2 regions of the Paenibacillus thiaminolyticus genome follow, and region 2 is predicted to be linked to the other one. Evidence: predicted binding sites of a transcription regulator. Region 2 holds the regulator's gene; the other holds the start of a gene.
The links. Region 2 encodes Rex, which represses fermentation and respiration genes when NADH is low (regulators of the CRP and FNR family bind a similar motif). Its sites were predicted from a motif close to TTGTGAAATATTTCACAA; they were not measured.

Region 1 (9,412 bases), 1.5 Mb from region 2:
GCGACCGACATGGACGTGGCGGTCGATTCCCGCGTATATCCGTTATAATAGCGCTCTGTTATGATGGCATCATCCTTGATGATCAGCCAAGCGGTGGCTTTCACCTTCTCCATATATTCTCCGGCGGTGGATGCTTGCCCGTTGTAACTGTAGCGGACATCGTCCAGATGCTGCAAGTCCTCGGAGAACCGGAACTTGTCCGCCGGCGCGAGAATATCGTGCTTCGGCAAAATATGGTCCATATTGCGGAAATTCCTGGCGATATGATCCTCGTGCAGGAGCGTATCCAGCTTAGCAAGATCATATTGTGGCTGGCATGCCCCGGTTTGCGTGTCTGTCTTCATCGTTTTTCTCAAGCCTCCCCTATTCAATCTGTGCTTCGGCACTTCCTTAATTTTACTGCACCCTGCGGAGAAGGACAAATTTCACAATGAAATCCAGAGGGCCCGGACAGGAGTTCCCGGCTGCGTGTTGAACTGTTGAGTACCGTAACCTGTAGGTCATTAGACCGGCTGGCACGATTAACAGCAATGCGAAGATATGGCGAACCGGGAGAACGGAATAGAAGGGGAATAGGGTTCTCCGCCGTCAAAGGAGATAGAGGTTCGGACGCCCCTCTTCCGCTGCACGATGATACGGGAACGCTTACATATCTGGGCTACAAGTTGATCGGATCTCGATGCCGCTGACTCCGGAGCCGGAAGCGAAGGAGAGCAAAATTGCACAAGGCAAGGCGGCCAAAGCGGGCGGTTGTACGGCCTCAAATAAAGTATAAGGAGGAACAATGATGAGCATCATGCAAGCGAAGTTACATGGATTCTCGGAATACATTCAACAGCAGATGGAGCAATGGAAGGTGCCGGGACTTGCGATCGCGGTCATCCAAGGGCAGCAGATCGCGATGGCGGAAGGCTTCGGCCTGCGGAATGTGGAGCTGGGGCTGAAGGTGACGCCGGAGACGCTGTTCGCGATTGGCTCCTGCACGAAGGCATTTACGGCCATGTCAGCGGGAATGCTCGTAGACGAGGGCAAGTTGGACTGGGATCGGCCGGTGAAGGAGTATCTTCCGAATTTCAAACTATTTGACGGCTTCGCGACGGAACGAATCACAATCCGGGATATGCTGTGTCACCGCTCCGGCCTTCCGCGGCATGATCTCATGTGGTACAATGCGCCGTTCACCCGGGAAGAAATCATCGAGCGGCTGCAATATTTGGAGCCGAACCACGATTTCCGCTCCAAGTGGCAATACAATAATTTAATGTACACGGCTGCGGGATATCTCGTGGGGCAGCTTGCAGGAGTGCCTTGGGAGCAATGGGTGCAGGAGCGGATATTTGAGCCGCTGCTGATGGCGAACAGTAACTTCTCCATTGAAGAGACGGCACGTCATACGAATGCCGCTGTGCCATATATAGACAAGGACAATCAGGTGCAGGCAACCGCTTACCGCAACCTTGATGTGATTGGTCCGGCTGGCTCGATTAACAGCAATGTCATGGAGATGGCGAACTGGGTGCTGCTCCAACTGAATCAGGGGGCATTCCAGGGGCAGCGGCTAGTTACGGAAGGAAGCATCGCCACGATGCATACACCCCAGATGCCTTGCGATTCCTCGTATTTTTGGAAAAAGGAGCTTCCCATCTGCACTTACGGCCTAGGCTGGTGCATTGAATCGTATCGGGGCTATCAGTTGGTTCATCATAATGGCGGAATTGACGGATTTTCTTCTCTCATCTCCTTTTTGCCGCAGGAGAACATCGGTGTCGTCCTTTTAACGAACAAAAATGGCTCACTGCTTCCGCGCTTCCTCTCCTACACCTTGTTCGACCGGCTGCTGGAGCTGGAGCCTCTTGACTGGAGCGAGCGAATGGCTACGGAGATGAAGCAGTACGAGGAATGGGCGAAGCAAGGGAAAGAGGCGATGCGGAAGGAGGCGGACCGTCCCGGCAATGAGGATCGGGGAAGCGTAACCGTACGGGCAGCGAATGAGTATGCGGGGAGATTCGAACACCCGGCCTATGGAGAGTTGGTTGTCGAGAGGGCGGATGGCCAATTACGCGCCTTGTTTCATGGACTGGCCTTTCCGATGACGCCCCTCGGCGACGACAGGTATGAGCTTTATTTTGACGTCTTCGATCTCTCCATTCCAGCTTCCTTCCATGCGGATACAGGGGGACGTTTCTCTCGTCTTACGGTCTCATTCTTGCTGGATCCAGGAGCGAAGGAGATCGAATTTGTGAAAGTCCAGGACCCGGTGCCAAGCAGGTAGACTTGGGAATCTGGCAACACGGCGGCCGAAGGTGCTCCTGTACATCAACGTCATCCGGCTGTCTCGGATCGGAAAATCGGAAGGAGGCATAACGATGGACACGAGGAGCAGATGCCAAGAGCTGCTGCACAGACAAAAACTTTCGCAAGAAAACTCCCTTGCCCATGTGATGGATTTGCTGGAACACGAGTTCGGAATTCAGTCACAGATCTTCAGCCATTCCTTACTGGCGATACAGTGCAGACTGCAGAGCAACGTATCCTTGAATGAAATGACCGAAGACGAGACAACAGGTAAAAGCGGATTTGAACGCCTCATTGAAATTCGAGCCCTCTCTCATAGACTATTTACTGTCTCCGTGGGGCGGAATACTTAAGGACTTGTCTTATAAGCGGATGGTGATTCACGGGAACCCGCTTGAGCCGGACAACGCATTCCATCTTACAAGCTCGTGGCTGCAGGACCAGCCCGACATCTATCATATGTATGATCAGGAAGAAGCCCTTGGCCTGATTCTATTGCGCTATTTGCAGGCTTATGGTCCGGCAAGAGCCGAGGATTTTGCGTACTGGTCGGGGATTACGGTCACGCTGGCTAAAAAAAATTGAAAAATAGCAGTGCCGATCTCATTTCGATTGGCGATCTATACGATAATAAAAACATATATAGAACGAACAATCCGGCGGCTATTCCGACAGTAAAGCTGCTGCCGAAATTCGATCCGTTGTTATTGGGGCATAAAGAAAAGTTTTATCTGGAAAGCGAGCATTAAAAAAAAAAATTATGGCGCGGCCGGTCATGTCCATCCGGCTGTCCTGATCAACGGCATGATAGCGGGAACATGGAAAGTAAAAGGAAAAAAAGTGGAGATGCGCCGTTTGGAGATGAAGATGGAGGTTTGGGGGCCGAGCTCAGCCAGGAAGCAGAGAGAACAGTCTCTTTTTTCAATCAAAGCTCCGCGCTGCATCGTGCTGGCGGCTAACTCTGCTTCCGTGCGTTCCGAGCCTCTATGAAAATACCGCAGCAGACCGCAGGCTCAGCTTTCCGGGAAACGAAGCACATCGTGACAGTGAACCTGCGCATGCAAGGAGTGTGAGACGCGATGGCAACGAGCAAGACAGCACGTGACGAGGACTTGAAGCTGTGGTACGCGCGGCCCGTGGCCGCGGCGGAAGTGGTGCCTGATGCGGACGGAGAATGCCTCGTCCGGTACCGCGGGCAGGAGCGGGCGTTGAAGTGCAGGGCGAATGCGCCGCTGATTGTCACGCCCGTCTCGTTCGAAGCGGGAGCATAAATGGAAGCTGCAGTCTGGGGGGCTGCAGCTTTTTTGTGCGAAGCAGCGCGGCGGTTCACGCCGAAGGGGCCCTGCGGATCGCGGGCGGCGAGTTCCTCTGATTGAAGCGCGGCGAACAGCGAATAAATGCATTTCCTCTGCGCATCTCCATGTGCCTGAAGTCCGCGCTGCATGCCACGCATGAACGGTACCAATCCTGCGAATTTGCAGCATTTATTCCCTCGGACGGCGCATTTTGTAATGAGTCCTGCAAAAATACAGCTTTTCACACCATTAATGTTAAATACGAACCGAAATCAACGAAATTGCTGTATATTTGCAGCAGTCCCTTTTCCAACAAGCGACACAGGCGAAAATCCTGCACTTTTACAGGAATGAGGAGCAGCTTCTCGCGGTCCCTGTCCAAGACAAAGTTGTTTGTTCATATATATTTACGCTTTTATATAGTGAAAGTGATAACTTTCACTAATCAACATTAATTACTGTGCTATCATGATGATGTAGTGCACAGTACTGTTACGCTGCAGACAAATACAACAAGAGAAGACAAGGGGTTTAAGGGACATGAAAAGGATGAAGAAAGCGGGACTAATGGTGCTTGTCCTGTGCATGGTCGCGATGCTCGCGGCATGCGGAAGCGGTAACAAGCAAGATGCCAAGGAGGCCAATAACGGAGGGGATCAAGATCGGATCGTAACGTCCATCGGAGAAGGTGATGGCAAGCACGGTACGATTAAGGTAGAGGTCACGTTTGAGAACGACGAGATTACTGATATTAAAGTGCTCGAACAGAAGGAAAACGAAGTGTTGGCCGAGCCTGTATATAAAGAGCTGAGAGAGACTATGATCGCCTCGAACAGCGCGGAGGCGGATGCGATCAGCGGCTCGACGGTCACAAGCCAGGGCTACATCGACGCGGTGAAGGATGCGGTAGCGAAGGCAGGCTTGACGCTTGTGGCGAAGCAGGCGGCAGGCAAAAGCCAGACAGACGAGCCGGCCGAGCAGACGTATGATGTCGTCATTATCGGGGCTGGCGGCGCCGGCTTCAGTGCGGCATTGGAAGCGAAGCAGGCGGGCGCTTCGGTGGTCCTGCTGGAGAAAATGCCTAGCGTTGGCGGCAACACGCTGATTTCCGGCGGCGAAATGAACGCGGCCAACACGTGGGTACAGAAAAACTTGGGCATTGAGGACAGCACCGAGCTGTTTATTGAAGATACGCTCAAAGGCGGAGATAATGTCGGCGATCCGGAAATGGTCCGTGTGCTCGCCGAGAATGCGACTGCGGCGGCAGAATGGCTGAAGGATGAAGTGAAGGTGAACTTCCTGAAGGATCACTTGTTCCAATTCGGCGGCCACTCGGTCAAGCGTGCGCTCATTCCGGAAGGGCATACGGGAGCCGAGCTGATTACGAAGCTGAAAAAGCATCTGGACGAGATGGGCATCGATCTGAAGACGAATACGAAGGCCGAGAAATTGCTCACGGATGACAGCGGCAAAGTGATCGGCGTCGAAGCTGCCGGAGCGAACGGCGGCACTATCACCTTCCATGCCAACAAAGGCGTCATTATTGCATCGGGCGGCTTCGGATCCAATGTCGAGATGAGAAAGCAATACAATCCGGAATACGATGAGAAATACATGACTACGGATGCGCCGGGTACGACGGGAGACGGGATTGTGATGGCTGAGGCGGTTGGCGCCGCCCTGACCAATATGGAGAGCATTCAGACTTATCCGGTATGCAGTCCGAAGACCGGTGTAATCTCGCTCGTTGCGGACAGCCGTTTTGACGGAGCGATTCTCGTGAATCAGAGCGGCCAGCGTTTCGTCGAAGAGCTGGAACGCCGCGATGTCATTTCCAAAGGGATTCTGGCCCAGGAAGGCGGCTACGCCTACCAGTTGTGGAATCAGGAGATTGGGGACATCAGCAAAACAGTTGAAACACATAAAGACGAATATGAAATGCTCGTCAAAGACGGCCTCTTGTATAAAGCGGATACGCTGAAAGAAGCTGCGGAGTTTTTCAAGATCGATCCGGAAGCGCTGCAGGCGACAATCGACCGCGTCAACAAATTCGCCAAGTCGGGCAAAGACGAGGATTTCAACCACCGTGCAGGATTGAAGGATATGAGCAAAGGGCCTTATTATATTCAAAAAGCGGTGCCTTCCGTTCACCATACGATGGGCGGACTTGTTATCAATAAGACGACCGAGGTGCTGAACGAGCAAGGCCAGCCGATTCCGGGCCTGTTCGCCGCAGGCGAGGTTACAGGCGTCATTCACGGCAAGAACCGTCTGGGCGGGAATGCGATTGCCGATGCGATCACATTCGGGCGCATCGCCGGCCAGCAAGCCGCTAAGTAAATAGCAAATGTTCAGAAGCCGAAGCCGCAGCATCAAGCTGCGGCTTTTTGCATGGGGCGGCGGGCGTTGAAGCAAGCCTTTTGCCTAGAAGAGTCTGTATCTTGCGACCAAGGTGCAGGCTCTTTTCTATTTTCCGCTGCAAGGGTTCTATCTAAGGAATATTGCCCATTTTGTTATATAACAATAAAAATTTTAAAAAACAGTATTGAACAGTTATTGCCAGTGTTATATAATGACATCAACAAAACAGTTTTGTTATATAACAGTTAAGAGGGGGTGCACGGCATGGATTGTCCCGTATGCAGCGGCAATGGCGATTTGGACTGCTTTAAATGCATGAACCCGATAGCTGAAACCCAGGAACATCATGATTGCCCATTATGCGAGGGCAGGCGGGTTCTGCCTTGCAGCCGGTGCTCCGGCAACGGTTACCTGGAGCAGGAAGCATGAATCGAACCAAATTCAAATCGATGGAGGAGGATTCACGATGAGAGAGACAGGGAGAACGGAACTCGGGCAGATGAAGGAGCATTGGTCTGGAACCCGGTATCAAGGCATCCGGCGTGCGTATTCGCCGGAAGACGTACTGAGATTGCGGGGGTCTGTGCAAATCGAATATACATTGGCCCGGCGGGGTTCCGCGAAATTGTGGGAGCTGCTTCATTCGGAAGATTATATCCATGCGCTGGGTGCCTTGACCGGCAACCAAGCCGTCCAGCAGGTCAAAGCGGGATTGAAGGCCATCTATCTCAGCGGATGGCAGGTGGCGGCGGACGCGAATCTGTCCGGACAGATGTATCCCGACCAGAGTCTCTATCCGGCGAACAGCGTTCCTCATGTCGTGAAGAGAATCAATCAGGCGCTGCAGCGCGCCGATCATATCCAGCATTCCGAGGGCAAGAATGACATCGATTTCTTCGCGCCCATCATCGCGGATGCCGAGGCCGGCTTCGGAGGACCGTTGAATGTATTCGAGCTCGTGAAGTCCATGATCGAAGCGGGAGCGGCGGCAGTCCACCTGGAAGATCAGCTTGCCTCGGAGAAGAAATGCGGCCATATGGGCGGCAAGGTGCTGCTGCCGACGGGCCAGGCGATTCGTCATCTGATCGCGGCGAGGTTGGCGGCGGATGTGATGGGGGTGGATACGGTCTTGATTGCCCGGACGGATGCGAATGCGGCGCAGCTCCTCACCAGCGACATCGACGACAACGATCGGCCATTCCTGACCGGCAAACGGACAGTGGAAGGCTTCCATTATGTAAGGGCGGGATTGGATCAAGCGATATCGCGGGGCCTGGCCTACGCCCCTTATGCCGACATGGTCTGGTGCGAGACCGCCGAGCCGAATCTGGAGGAGGCGGAACGATTCGCACGAGCTATCCATGCCCGCTATCCGGGCAAATTGCTCGCCTATAACTGCTCCCCATCCTTCAACTGGAAACGGAAGCTGAGCGACAAGGAGATCGCCACCTTCCAGCAGAAGCTCGGCGCCATGGGCTATAAGTTCCAGTTCGTCACTTTGGCCGGCTTCCATGCCTTGAACCACAGCATGTTCCGTCTGGCGAAAGGGTACAAGGAGCGGGGGATGGAAGCTTACTCCGAGCTGCAGCAAGCGGAATTCGCCAGCGAGGCGGAAGGATATGAAGCGGTCCGCCATCAACGGGAAGTGGGAGCCAGTTATTTTGACGAAGTGACCCAGCTTATTGCCGGAGGCCTGGCCAGCACTACCGCGCTGGCAGGTTCGACAGAACAGGAGCAGTTCAGCCGTTAATGAACCATATTTCAGCACTTCAGCCATTTTAACAAAGGGGGTTCCACCTATGAACCGTGTGAGCCAGTCAGACCGTGAATTGAAAGGGGATTGCAGCTCCGATGCCCATCGCGTCATCCTGACGCCTAAAGCGCTGGACTTCGTGACGGCGTTGGAAAGGCGGTTCGGGAAGCGCCGCAAGGAACTGCTTCACATGAGAGACGAGCGCCAGCAGAGACTGGACGCGGGCGAGTGGCCGGGCTTCTTGGCGGAGACGGCACAGGTCCGGAATGCGGATTGGACGGTTGCGTCCATCCCGGCCGATTTGCAGGACCGAAGAGTGGAAATTACAGGTCCCTCCGGGGATCGCAAAATGGTCATCAATGCGTTGAACTCGGGCGCCAAAGTGTTTATGGCGGATTTCGAAGACGCCAATTCCCCAACCTGGTCCAACACGCTGGAAGGCCAGGTCAATCTGCGGGATGCCGTGAACCGGACGATACGGTTCGTGAACGAGGCGGGCAAAATCTATGAACTGAATGAGGAACCGGCTGTGCTCAAGGTGCGGCCGCGGGGCTGGCATATGGAAGAGAAGCATCTGTTGATCGACGGTCAGCCGATCTCGGCGTCGCTATTCGATTTCGGCCTTTACTTTTTTCATAATGCGAAGACGTTGATTCGGCAGGGAAGCGGCCCTTATTTTTACCTTCCGAAAATGGAGAGCCATCTGGAAGCGAGGCTGTGGAATGACGTGTTCGAATTCGCGCAGCAGGAGCTGGGCATTCCTCGCGGCACGATTAAGGCTACCGTCTTAATCGAGACGATTCTGGCCGCCTTCGAGATGGATGAGATTCTGTTCGAGCTTCGCGATCATGCGGCCGGCTTGAATTGCGGGCGCTGGGACTACATTTTTAGCTATATCAAAAAGCTCCGGAGCAACCCGGACGTCATTTTGCCCGACAGGGCTATCGTGACGATGGAATCGCCTTTTATGACGGCCTATTCGCTGCTCGCCATCCAGACCTGCCATCGGCGCCAAGCCTACTGCATCGGGGGCATGGCGGCCCAGATTCCGATCAAGAACAATCCGGCGGCCAACGAAGCGGCGCTGGAGAAGGTGCGGAAGGATAAGCTGCGGGAAGCGCTGAACGGTCATGACGGCACATGGGTGGCGCATCCCGGTCTCGTGCCGGTCGCCATGGAAGTGTTCAACGCCCACATGCCGGGACCGAACCAGCTCGGGAAGCTGCCGGAACGCGAGATCACCGCGGCGGATTTGCTGGAGGTGCCTCAAGGGCCGATTACCGAGGCTGGCGTGAGAATGAACATTTCGGTCGGCATTCAATATTTGGAGGCATGGCTTCGAGGAATGGGGGCGGTGCCGATCAACCATCTGATGGAGGATGCCGCGACCGCCGAGATTTCGAGAGCCCAGCTGTGGCAGTGGATTCGCCATCCGCGGGGCGTGCTCGACGATGGGCGCAAAGTCACGGTCGAGCTCTTCGATCGAATCTTTCAGGAAGAGCTGGAGAATCTCCATCTTCGCATGGGCGAAGAGCAAGTCCCCGGCTCCCGCCTGACGCTGGCTGCCTCTTTGTTCCGCGATATGACGGTTGCGGATACGTTTGAGCCGTTTTTGACCCGCCCGGGTTATATGCACTTATCCTAATTACGCATAAGGAGGTTCACGCATATGGCGATGAACAAGGTCGAACACGATACAGACGAGACG
Region 2 (9,412 bases):
AGGCGCAGAGCATTACGCTCGGCCGGCAAGTGACTATCGAGACCCCCCAAGGGCCGTTGCAGGGCATAGCGGAAGGGCTCGATGAATCCGGGGCCCTGCTGCTGAGGGATAAGACGGGAACGGTGCAAAAAGTTTTTTCCGGAGATGTGCATTTTTCCGGGTGAAACCGATCCATGAATCTGCTATACTGTAGTCGGTGAGGCGGTATCTCGGGAGAGAATCGCACTCACCCGAGTAAGCAAGGAACATCGTGCCGACAAGTACATATTCCTTGACGAACGTGGTGCACGTATCTGCTCTGAGCCGAAGGGACCGAGACAGAAGGACGTCCGCATGCGACCTCTTTTTCTCTTTGGTGACCTTTTTAGCAGGATATGCTGAAAGGTTTTTTTGTTTTGCGCACACTAAAGAGAAGGAACGAGGCCGATCAACAAAAAGGGGCTGACCTCGAAGGGTCTGTGTTCCACAAGATTCCGCCATAAAGCGGAACTTAGTGAGCAGCCTCTACAAAAGGAGATGGATGTACGAGATGGCAACACAACCGTTAAGCATTGTGAAAATGAAGGCGATGAAGGGGCGGGGGGAAAAGCTGGCCATGGTGACGGCGTATGATTACCCGTCGGCTCAGCTGGCGGAAGCGGCCGGCGTCGATTTGATTCTCGTCGGCGATTCGCTCGGCAACGTCGTGCTCGGCTATGACTCGACGCTGCCGGTCACGCTCGACGATATGGTGTATCATTCGCGCGCCGTACGGCGCGGCGCGTCCCGCACCTTCATCGTGACAGATATGCCGTTCATGACGTACCACGGCAGCATGTCCGACACGCTGGCCGGCGTCCGCCGCATAATGCAGGAAGGCCATGCCCATGCCGTCAAAATGGAGGGCGGCAAGGAAATCGCCGCCACGGTCGAAGCGTGCGTGCAAGCAGGGGTGCCCGTCCTGGGGCATATCGGCTTGACGCCGCAGTCGGTGCATCAGATCGGCGGCTACCGCATTCAAGGCAAGACGGCGGAGGATGCGAACCGCCTGCTGGAGGATGCCTTGGCGCTGGAGAAGGCCGGCGCGTTCGCGATCGTGCTCGAGCTGGTGACGGCGCAGGTGGCGGCTTATATTACGGAGCGGCTCTCGATTCCGACGATCGGCATCGGGGCGGGCGCGTCCTCCGACGGCCAAGTGCTCGTATTCCACGATCTGCTGCGCTATACGGCGGATTACCGCGAGAAGCGGTTCGTCAAAACCTATGCCGATATTGGCGCCATGATTCAGGAGGGGATCGGTGCCTATGTGCGAGAGGTGAAGTCGGGAGCCTTCCCGGCGGAAGGCCATTCGTTCACGGCCGATGAAGAAGTGCAGGTCCAATTGTACGGGCATGCCGGCCGGGAAGAGGAGGATGTCCGATGATCACTGTTCGGACCATCGCCGAGCTGCGGACTGCGGTCCGCAGGCTCCGGCAGGAAGCGGAACAGCAATCGGAACGGGCAGAGGTCGGATTCGTCCCGACGATGGGCTATCTTCACGAAGGCCATGCCAGTCTGATGCGGCAGGCGAAGGAGCAGTGCGCGGTCACGGTGCTGAGCATCTTCGTGAATCCGATTCAATTCGGGCCGAACGAAGATCTGGCCCAATATCCGCGCGATGAGGAGCGGGATCTGAAGCTTGCGGCTTCGCTTGGCATCGATATCGTTTTTCTTCCGTCCCCGGAAGAAATGTATCCGCAGCCGACGAAGACGACGATTCATGTGCGCGAAGTTACCGAGCGGCTGTGCGGCGCGTCCCGCCCGGGTCATTTCGACGGGGTCACGACCGTCGTCGCGAAGCTATTCCATATCGTCAAGCCCGATCGGGCATACTTCGGTATGAAGGATGCGCAGCAGGTCGCCGTCATTCAACAGATGGTGGACGACCTGAACTTCGATGTCGCGATCGTCCCTTGCCCGATTGTGCGGGAAGCGGACGGGCTCGCGCTCAGCTCGCGCAATGTGTACCTGAGCGGCGAGGAGCGCGAACAGGCGCTCGGCTTATCCCGCTCGCTCCGCATGGCGGAGCAGTGGCTTCGGGAGGACCCGGCGCTCACGGCGGGAGACATAAAGTCCCGCCTCCGCCAGATTATCGGCGAAGCGCCGCTGGCGGATATTGATTACGTTGACATATTGACGTTCCCGGCGCTGCAGGCGCTGCCTTCTGATGAACCGGCCGGCAATGCAGGGAGCGACGTGCTTATCGCGCTGGCGGTCCGCTTCGGGCGAACGCGCTTAATTGACAACCGGCTGTTCAGCCGCCAAGGAGGACGCTTATGTTCCGTGAAATGATGAAATCGAAAATTCACCGGGCGACGGTGACGGAGGCTAACTTGAATTATGTGGGCAGCATTACGATCGACGAGCATCTGATGGAATGCGCCGACATTTGGGCTAATGAGAAAGTGCAGATTGTCAATAATTACAACGGCGCCCGTCTGGAAACTTACGTCATTCCGGGGCCGCGCCATTCCGGGGTCATCTGCTTGAACGGGGCGGCGGCACGCCTGGTCCAGCCCGGAGACAACGTCATTATTATTTCATATGCGTCGATGACCGACGAAGAAGCTCGTTCCTATACGCCCAAAATCGTGTTCGTCGATGGGGAGAACAAGCCTGTCGAATTGATGGCCGGCACGGAAGTCCACGCGACGGTCAAGTAACTTGCCTAGATAAGGACCGTCGGCCAACACAGCGAACAACGGTACAACACTTCATCCTGGACAGGCCCAGCTCTTGACAGCGCCAGGCTCCGTTGGGTAAACGTTGGAGCACGGAATGAAATCCACCCCCTTAACACACAATGAACGTAGATCCGTTATGAAGACGATACGCATCACTCGTAAAGGTGGGATGGAATCGTGCTGCAACAAGTATTCGCGACGATGAATGAAGTGCTGGATGAGTTAATTCGCCAGTATCCCCAAGCGGCGGGAGAGCGCAAGCAGGAATTGGACCGGCAATTGAAGGTGCTGTCCACCATGAGCGATTACATCGTGGAGGAGTGGCTCCGGTTCGAAGAGAAGCTCGCCTCGCTGCGCCCGCACAGTCCTAATGACGTGATCGAGGCGCAGCCGCAGCCGACACTGCCCGATATTACGGATCCGTTCCAGCGAGGTCAGGGATACTACATGCTGATGATGTATGATGAAGCCGTCAAGCATTTGGAAGCGGCGGCATCGATAAGGCCGGACCATATCGACAGCCGCATTTATTTGGCCATGAGTTATTTGCATCTGGGCCGGAATCAGGAAGCGGGACATCATTTTCAACTCATCATTCCTCTGACCGAGAGCAAATGCCTCAAAGCGATCGCTTACAATGCCTTGGGATGCATCAGCGCCGAGCAGCGGGATCTTTCCAAAGCGAAGGAATACTTCAGCAAAGCGCACCTGCTTGATCCTTCACTGCCAGAGCCTGTTTTGAACTTGAAAGCGTGTCTGTCGGATGGCGATCATTTGCAATATGGCGGTGAGTGGATTCACATGCCGTAACCAGAGAGGGAAACCTGTACGTAAAAATACGCACAGATGTTTCCCTCTGTGCATTTCCAAATGACCGATCATCTGTTATGCTAAGAACAGAAACGGTGAGAGGAATTAACAGATAATGAGATTTGCTGTGTTGGATTTTGAGACGACGGGCAATCAGCCCAGCGATGAAATTATACAGATTGGCCTTGTCGTTCTGGGGCATGATCTGAACGTAGAACAACAATACCACACCCTGGTCCGTCCGACGGTAAGCATACCCGAATTCATTACCAATCTTACCGGCATCTCCGACGGGGATGTTCAGGATGCGCCAGATCTGGACGAGGCCATGACCGGGATGGTGCCGCTGCTGAGCGACGTTGTCCTTGTGGGCCACAATGTAGGCTTCGATTACCAATATTTGCGCCAAGCGCTGGAGCAGACCGGTTATTTGCCGTTCACCGGAAGGATATTGGACACGATTGAGCTGCTTCGCATTTTGTTCCCTTCGCTTCCTTCCTATCAGCTAGGCTCCGTAGCTCATGATTTCGGCATTGCCCATGACAGGCCTCATCAGGCGGACAGCGACGCGCTTGCGACGGCGGACATCTTCCGCCGGTGCATGGAAGCTATTGATGACCTGCCTCTGCTTACGCTGCAAGGCATCGTCGATGTGTTCGGGGATCACGAGGAGCGGGATTTGAAGTGGCTTCTGGCGGAGAAGCTAACTGAACGGGAACGCAATATGGCCAGCTGGGAGGAGGAAGGCTATTTCCCCCACCGTCAGCTGATGCTCAAGCAGGACGATTGGACCGACACGCCGCCGCCCCGCGACGCGTCCGCGGACAACCCGCTGTCCGGCAAGTCGTTCCGCCATTTTCTGGATGAAGTGAAGCGGCGAATGGAAGCGATGCTTGATCATTACGAGCCCCGCGCTTCGCAGGAGCAGATGTTCAACGAAGTGATGGAATGTCTCGATCAGGACAAGCATCTGCTGATTGAAGCCGGGACGGGAACCGGCAAGTCGCTCGGTTATTTGCTTCCGGCCCTGTATCAGAGCGTTCTTCATGAGAAGAAGGTGGTCGTCAGCACCCATACAATCAACCTGCAGGAGCAGCTGAGACAGCGCGATGTGCCGCTTCTGGAGCAGATTGTTCCTTTTTCGTTCAAGGTATCGCTACTAAAAGGGCGCAGTCACTATTTGTGTTTGCGTAAATTTGAACATAAAATAAGTAACAGAGAGTTCGTCCACGCAAGAGATGACAGCATTACAGCGGCGCAGCTGCTCGTGTGGCTTAGCCGGACGGAGCATGGAGATGACGAGGAGCTTCATCTCGTTCACAAAGGCCCCGAGTTCTGGGATTCGGTATCCAGCGACAGTGATTCGTGCCTGAACCGTTCCTGTCCTTGGTTCCGCCGCTGCTTCTATCACCGGGCCAAAAATAACGCGAACCTCTCCGATATCGTCATTACGAACCATTCGTTATTATTTACCGACGTGATGGCGGACCATCGTCTGCTGCCAGGCTATGAGCATCTCGTCGTTGACGAGGCGCATCATTTCGAGGAGACGGCCGGCAAGCACTTGGGGACGAATTTGCAATATTTTTCACTCATTCACCCGCTCACCCGGCTGTTCAAAGACAGCAAGAGCGGCGCTCTTGTCGTCCTTCAACAGCGACTTCGGTTGTCAGGCCATGAGAAAGCGCTTATCTGGGCCGAAGGGATCGACAAGCTGCTGCAGCAGATCGTCGACGTGAAGGAACAATGGGATCGGCTGCATGACATGCTGTATCAGCTGCTTCCTTCCGGGGAAGCCGGGCAATTCGAGGGCGGGCAGGCGGTGCTGCGCCTCCCGGCCGGCGAGCGTCCGGAGAGCTGGCCCGAGGCGGTAGAGCTGGAGAAATCGATCCACACCCGTCTCAGCGATATTGTGCGCTCGGGCGAGAAGCTGGTCAATGAGTGGAAAGAGGCCGATGACGACGAACTGGAAGGCGTCATCGTCGATATTAGCGGGCTTCTGAAGGATGTAGGCCTGGTCCGCGACGATTTCCGGCTGTTCATGCAAGGATCGGATCCAGAGACGGTCTACTGGATGGAGGGCAACACGCAGTTCAAATTCAAGTCGCTGCAGATGTATGCCGTGCCCGTTGACGTGAGCGAGGCGTTGAACCGTTATTTCTTCGAGCCGAAGAAGAGCGTCATCCTCACTTCAGCCACATTGTCCGTAGATAAGTCCTTCCAGTTCGTGCAGGAGCAAATCGGGCTGATGGAGGCTGCTAACGACGGCAGGCTGCATACGGTCATTCTGCCTTCCCCGTTCAATTACCGGGAGCAGGCGCTGGTCGTTATCCCGCGCGATTTCCCCAGCGTCAAAGGATCATCCGACGCGGTCTTCAATCAGACGCTCGCGAAATCGATCGGGGATGTAGCGCTCGTCACGCGCGGCAGAATGCTCGTCCTGTTCACCTCGTATCGTATGCTCCGGGATGTATACGAGCCGCTGAAGGAGGCGCTGAGCGCGAGCGGCATTCAGGTGCTGGGCCAAGGCATCGACAGCGGGAACCGCAGCAAGCTGACGCGCCGCTTCCGGGAGCAGCCGGCCTCCGTGCTGCTCGGTACGAGCAGCTTCTGGGAAGGGGTCGACATTCCTGGAGACGCGCTGACCTGTCTCGCCATTGTCCGGCTGCCGTTCCAGCCGCCGAACCATCCGCTCGTCGAAGCCAAATGCGACCGGCTGAAGCGCCAGAAGCAGAACCCGTTCCGCAAATATTCGGTTCCGCAGGCGGTTATCCGCTTCAAGCAAGGCTTCGGACGCCTTGTGCGGACCGCTCAGGACAAAGGCATCGTCATCGTGTACGATACACGGGTCATTGAGACGAGCTACGGCAAACATTTCTTATATTCGCTTCCTGGGCCGAAGATGGAGCACATGGCCAATGTGCAGCTGGTGCCCAGAATCGAAGCGTGGTTAAGCGAGCACGAAAAATAGGCGTGTAAGAGCGATGAGGGGGCAACGAAATAGATATGAAAACGTTGAAAATATCAGAAGCTGTCGTTCGCAGACTGCCGGTTTATTTACGTCATCTGATGGAACTGAAGCAGCGAGAGGTTCTGACGGTTTCTTCACAGGATTTGGGTCAGAAGCTGGACCTCAATCCCGCCCAGATTCGCAAAGACTTGGCATATTTCGGCGATTTTGGACGCAAAGGAATTGGGTATGACGTCTCTTACCTGATTCAACAAATCCGCCATATACTGAAGCTGGATCAGATTATTAATGTCGGTCTCGTCGGAGCGGGGAAGCTGGGCCATGCATTGTGCAACTATACGGCATATATGAAGGACAATATGCGGATTGTGGCTGTATTCGACCAGCTGGAGCCGAAGGTAGGCACCGAGATCAACAATCTGCGCGTACAGCCGATGAGCGAGCTGGCGGACACCGTGCGCGAACATAAAATCCGCATCGGAATCATCACCGTACCCGCCTCGGAGGCGCAGCATGTCGCGGAGCAATTCGTCGACGCGGGAGTGGAGGCAATCTTGAACTTCGCTCCGGTTATTCTTCGCGTCCCGCCTCACGTGCGGGTGCATACCGCCGATTTTACGACGGACATGTTCAGTCTGGCCTATTATTTATCCGATGAGAGAAAGGAAGCTCCGGTAGAATGACGACGAAACTTATTATTAGTAACGGGAACTTTGCGTCACTTCGCCCAGGCGCGCAGCACACGGCGGTTACAGGTACGATGGTCATTGAAAATGACATGATTGTCTATGTGGGAGAACATTTGCCGCAAGAGCATGATACGCCCGAGGCGATGCGGATCGACGGCAAGGGGCTGTTCTTCATTCCGGGGCTCATTAATACCCACGGCCATGCGGCGATGTCGCTGCTGCGCGGCTATGGCGATGATATGGTGCTCCAGACGTGGCTGCAAGAGAAAATGTGGCCGATGGAAGCAAAATTCACTGCGGAGGACGTCCGTTGGGGGACGGCGCTCTCGGTTCTAGAAATGCTGAAAGGCGGGACGACGACATTCGTCGATATGTATGACCATATGGATGAGGTGGCCAAGGTCGTCGAGGAATCCGGCATGCGCGCCTGCCTGATGCGCGGCGCGATCGGTCTATGCCCAGAAGACGTGCAGGCAGCGAAGCTGCAGGAAGCCGTTCAATTCGCCCGCGAGTGGCACGGCAAGGCGGACGGCCGCATTACGACGATGCTGGCTCCGCACGCTCCGTATACATGCCCGCCGGGCTTCATCGAGAAGTTCGTGCAGGCGGCGCATGATCTCGATCTTCCGCTGCATACGCATATGTCGGAGACCGCGGCGGAAGTCGCCCAGAATGTCGCGGACTATGGGCTGCGTCCCGTCGCTCATCTGGAGAAGCTCGGCTTCTTCTCGCGCCCTTCCTTCGTGGCGCACGGCGTTCATCTGACCGATGAGGAGATCGAAGTATTGGCTCGCCATGACGTGGCCGTCTCCCATAATCCGGGCAGCAATCTGAAGCTGGCTTCCGGCGTGGCGCGGGTTCCGGAGCTGCTGCGCGCCGGCGTAACCGTATCGCTGGGAACCGACGGGCCGGCAAGCAACAACAATCTGGATATGTTCGAAGAGATGCGCTTGGCTGCCCTGATCCATAAGGGTGTATCCGGCGATCCGACGGCGGTTCCGGCGGCCGAAGCGATGCGTATGGGGACGCTGTACGGAGCGCAGACGCTCCGGGCAGAGAAGCTGGGTCTGCTGGAAGCCGGCATGAAGGCGGATATCGTGGCGGTCAATGTGAACCAGCCGCATTTCGTCCCGCATACCGACTTCGTCTCGCATATGATTTATTCCGCTTCCGCCAAAGACGTCGCTCATGTATGGGTCGACGGGCGCCAAGTGGTTAAGGACGGCCAGTGCCTGACCTTGGACGAAGAGCGCATTCTCTATGAAGCCGAGCGGTGCTTCGAGCGCCTGCTCGAGCGCTGACGGGAGGAGCGCATGGCCAGAAGCCGCAGTCGCCGCCGCCGCAACCGGTGGTTCATCGCCGTGCTGGCGTTCCTCGTGCTTATCCTATTCATTGTCGCCTTGGTAATGTACGTCAATTACATTTATTCCGATGAGCGGGTAAAAGAAGCAGAGATCCTGCAGCGCGCGCAGCAGGAAATGCCGTTGACCGAGGTAAACGGCATTGACAAGAGTATATGGGAAGAAGTCGTCTATGTTATTAATGGGGTCAACCAGGAAGAGAAGGCCGTCTGGGTATGGGTATTTCCCGATCGGGTCACCTCGATCCCGGCAGCCGACAGCGTGGATAAAGCCACGGTGAAGGCCACTATTCATCAGGCGTATCCGGATGCCCGTATCGTGCGGCTGCTGCCCGGATACAAGGATAATCAATATGTGTGGCAAGCCTTCGTCCAGCGTAAGGACGAGCAAGGGACGCGCCGGTATTTTTATCAGTTTTATTCCTTCTATGATGGTTCTCCCTTGGGCGAGATCTATGGATTGCCCAATCAATAGCCAAGGGCAGCTTGGACCTGCTCTTCCATTCCGCACCGCTTCGCTTCAGCGTGTTAACGCCGCTGAAGGGAGGCGGTGCTTTTTGCTGTGCTGGCAGTCATGGAACACTTTACATTCCGAAATCGTATATCATCTATGGTATACTAATGTATGTCATGAGTTGATAGATAAAAGTATGACTTGCACATATTTAGCACCGTATGTCAGCCAAAGCAGATGATTTCGTCTGCACGCCAGCAACATGTTCAGCCTGCAATTTTCAGTGCTATACAGGAATAGAAAGGGGTTTTCGTGGCATGACGAAGAACATTCGCATTGCGCCGACCCTGCTTATTATGCTGCTGACCGGCGGTATTTTATTCGGCGGGTGGGCCGTGTATCAGACAAAGTATGTGGAACAGCCCG

Region 1: a site for Rex is predicted at 4,017-4,034, ahead of FLT43_RS11865 (flavocytochrome c). Genes of this name have one in related genera too.

Annotation. Positions count from the first base shown of each region.
Region 1 covers NZ_CP041405.1:2,638,709-2,648,120, reverse strand. Annotated here, with positions in the region: gene FLT43_RS11890 (serine hydrolase domain-containing protein) at 1-344, opposite strand, end outside; gene FLT43_RS11885 (serine hydrolase) at 785-2,272, shown strand; gene FLT43_RS11880 (hypothetical protein) at 2,367-2,648, shown strand; gene FLT43_RS11875 (DNA glycosylase AlkZ-like family protein) at 2,578-2,880, shown strand; gene FLT43_RS11870 (hypothetical protein) at 3,375-3,566, shown strand; gene FLT43_RS11865 (flavocytochrome c) at 4,131-5,930, shown strand; gene aceA (isocitrate lyase) at 6,418-7,701, shown strand; gene aceB (malate synthase A) at 7,751-9,349, shown strand; gene FLT43_RS11850 (hypothetical protein) at 9,374-9,412, shown strand, end outside.
Region 2 covers NZ_CP041405.1:1,152,121-1,161,532, reverse strand. Annotated here, with positions in the region: gene FLT43_RS05190 (biotin--[acetyl-CoA-carboxylase] ligase) at 1-164, shown strand, start outside; gene panB (3-methyl-2-oxobutanoate hydroxymethyltransferase) at 521-1,402, shown strand; gene panC (pantoate--beta-alanine ligase) at 1,399-2,310, shown strand; gene panD (aspartate 1-decarboxylase) at 2,295-2,681, shown strand; gene FLT43_RS05170 (tetratricopeptide repeat protein) at 2,880-3,512, shown strand; gene dinG (ATP-dependent DNA helicase DinG) at 3,628-6,483, shown strand; gene FLT43_RS05160 (redox-sensing transcriptional repressor Rex) at 6,519-7,166, shown strand; gene FLT43_RS05155 (amidohydrolase) at 7,163-8,473, shown strand; gene FLT43_RS05150 (DUF5590 domain-containing protein) at 8,486-9,007, shown strand; gene FLT43_RS05145 (quinolinate synthase) at 9,304-9,412, shown strand, end outside.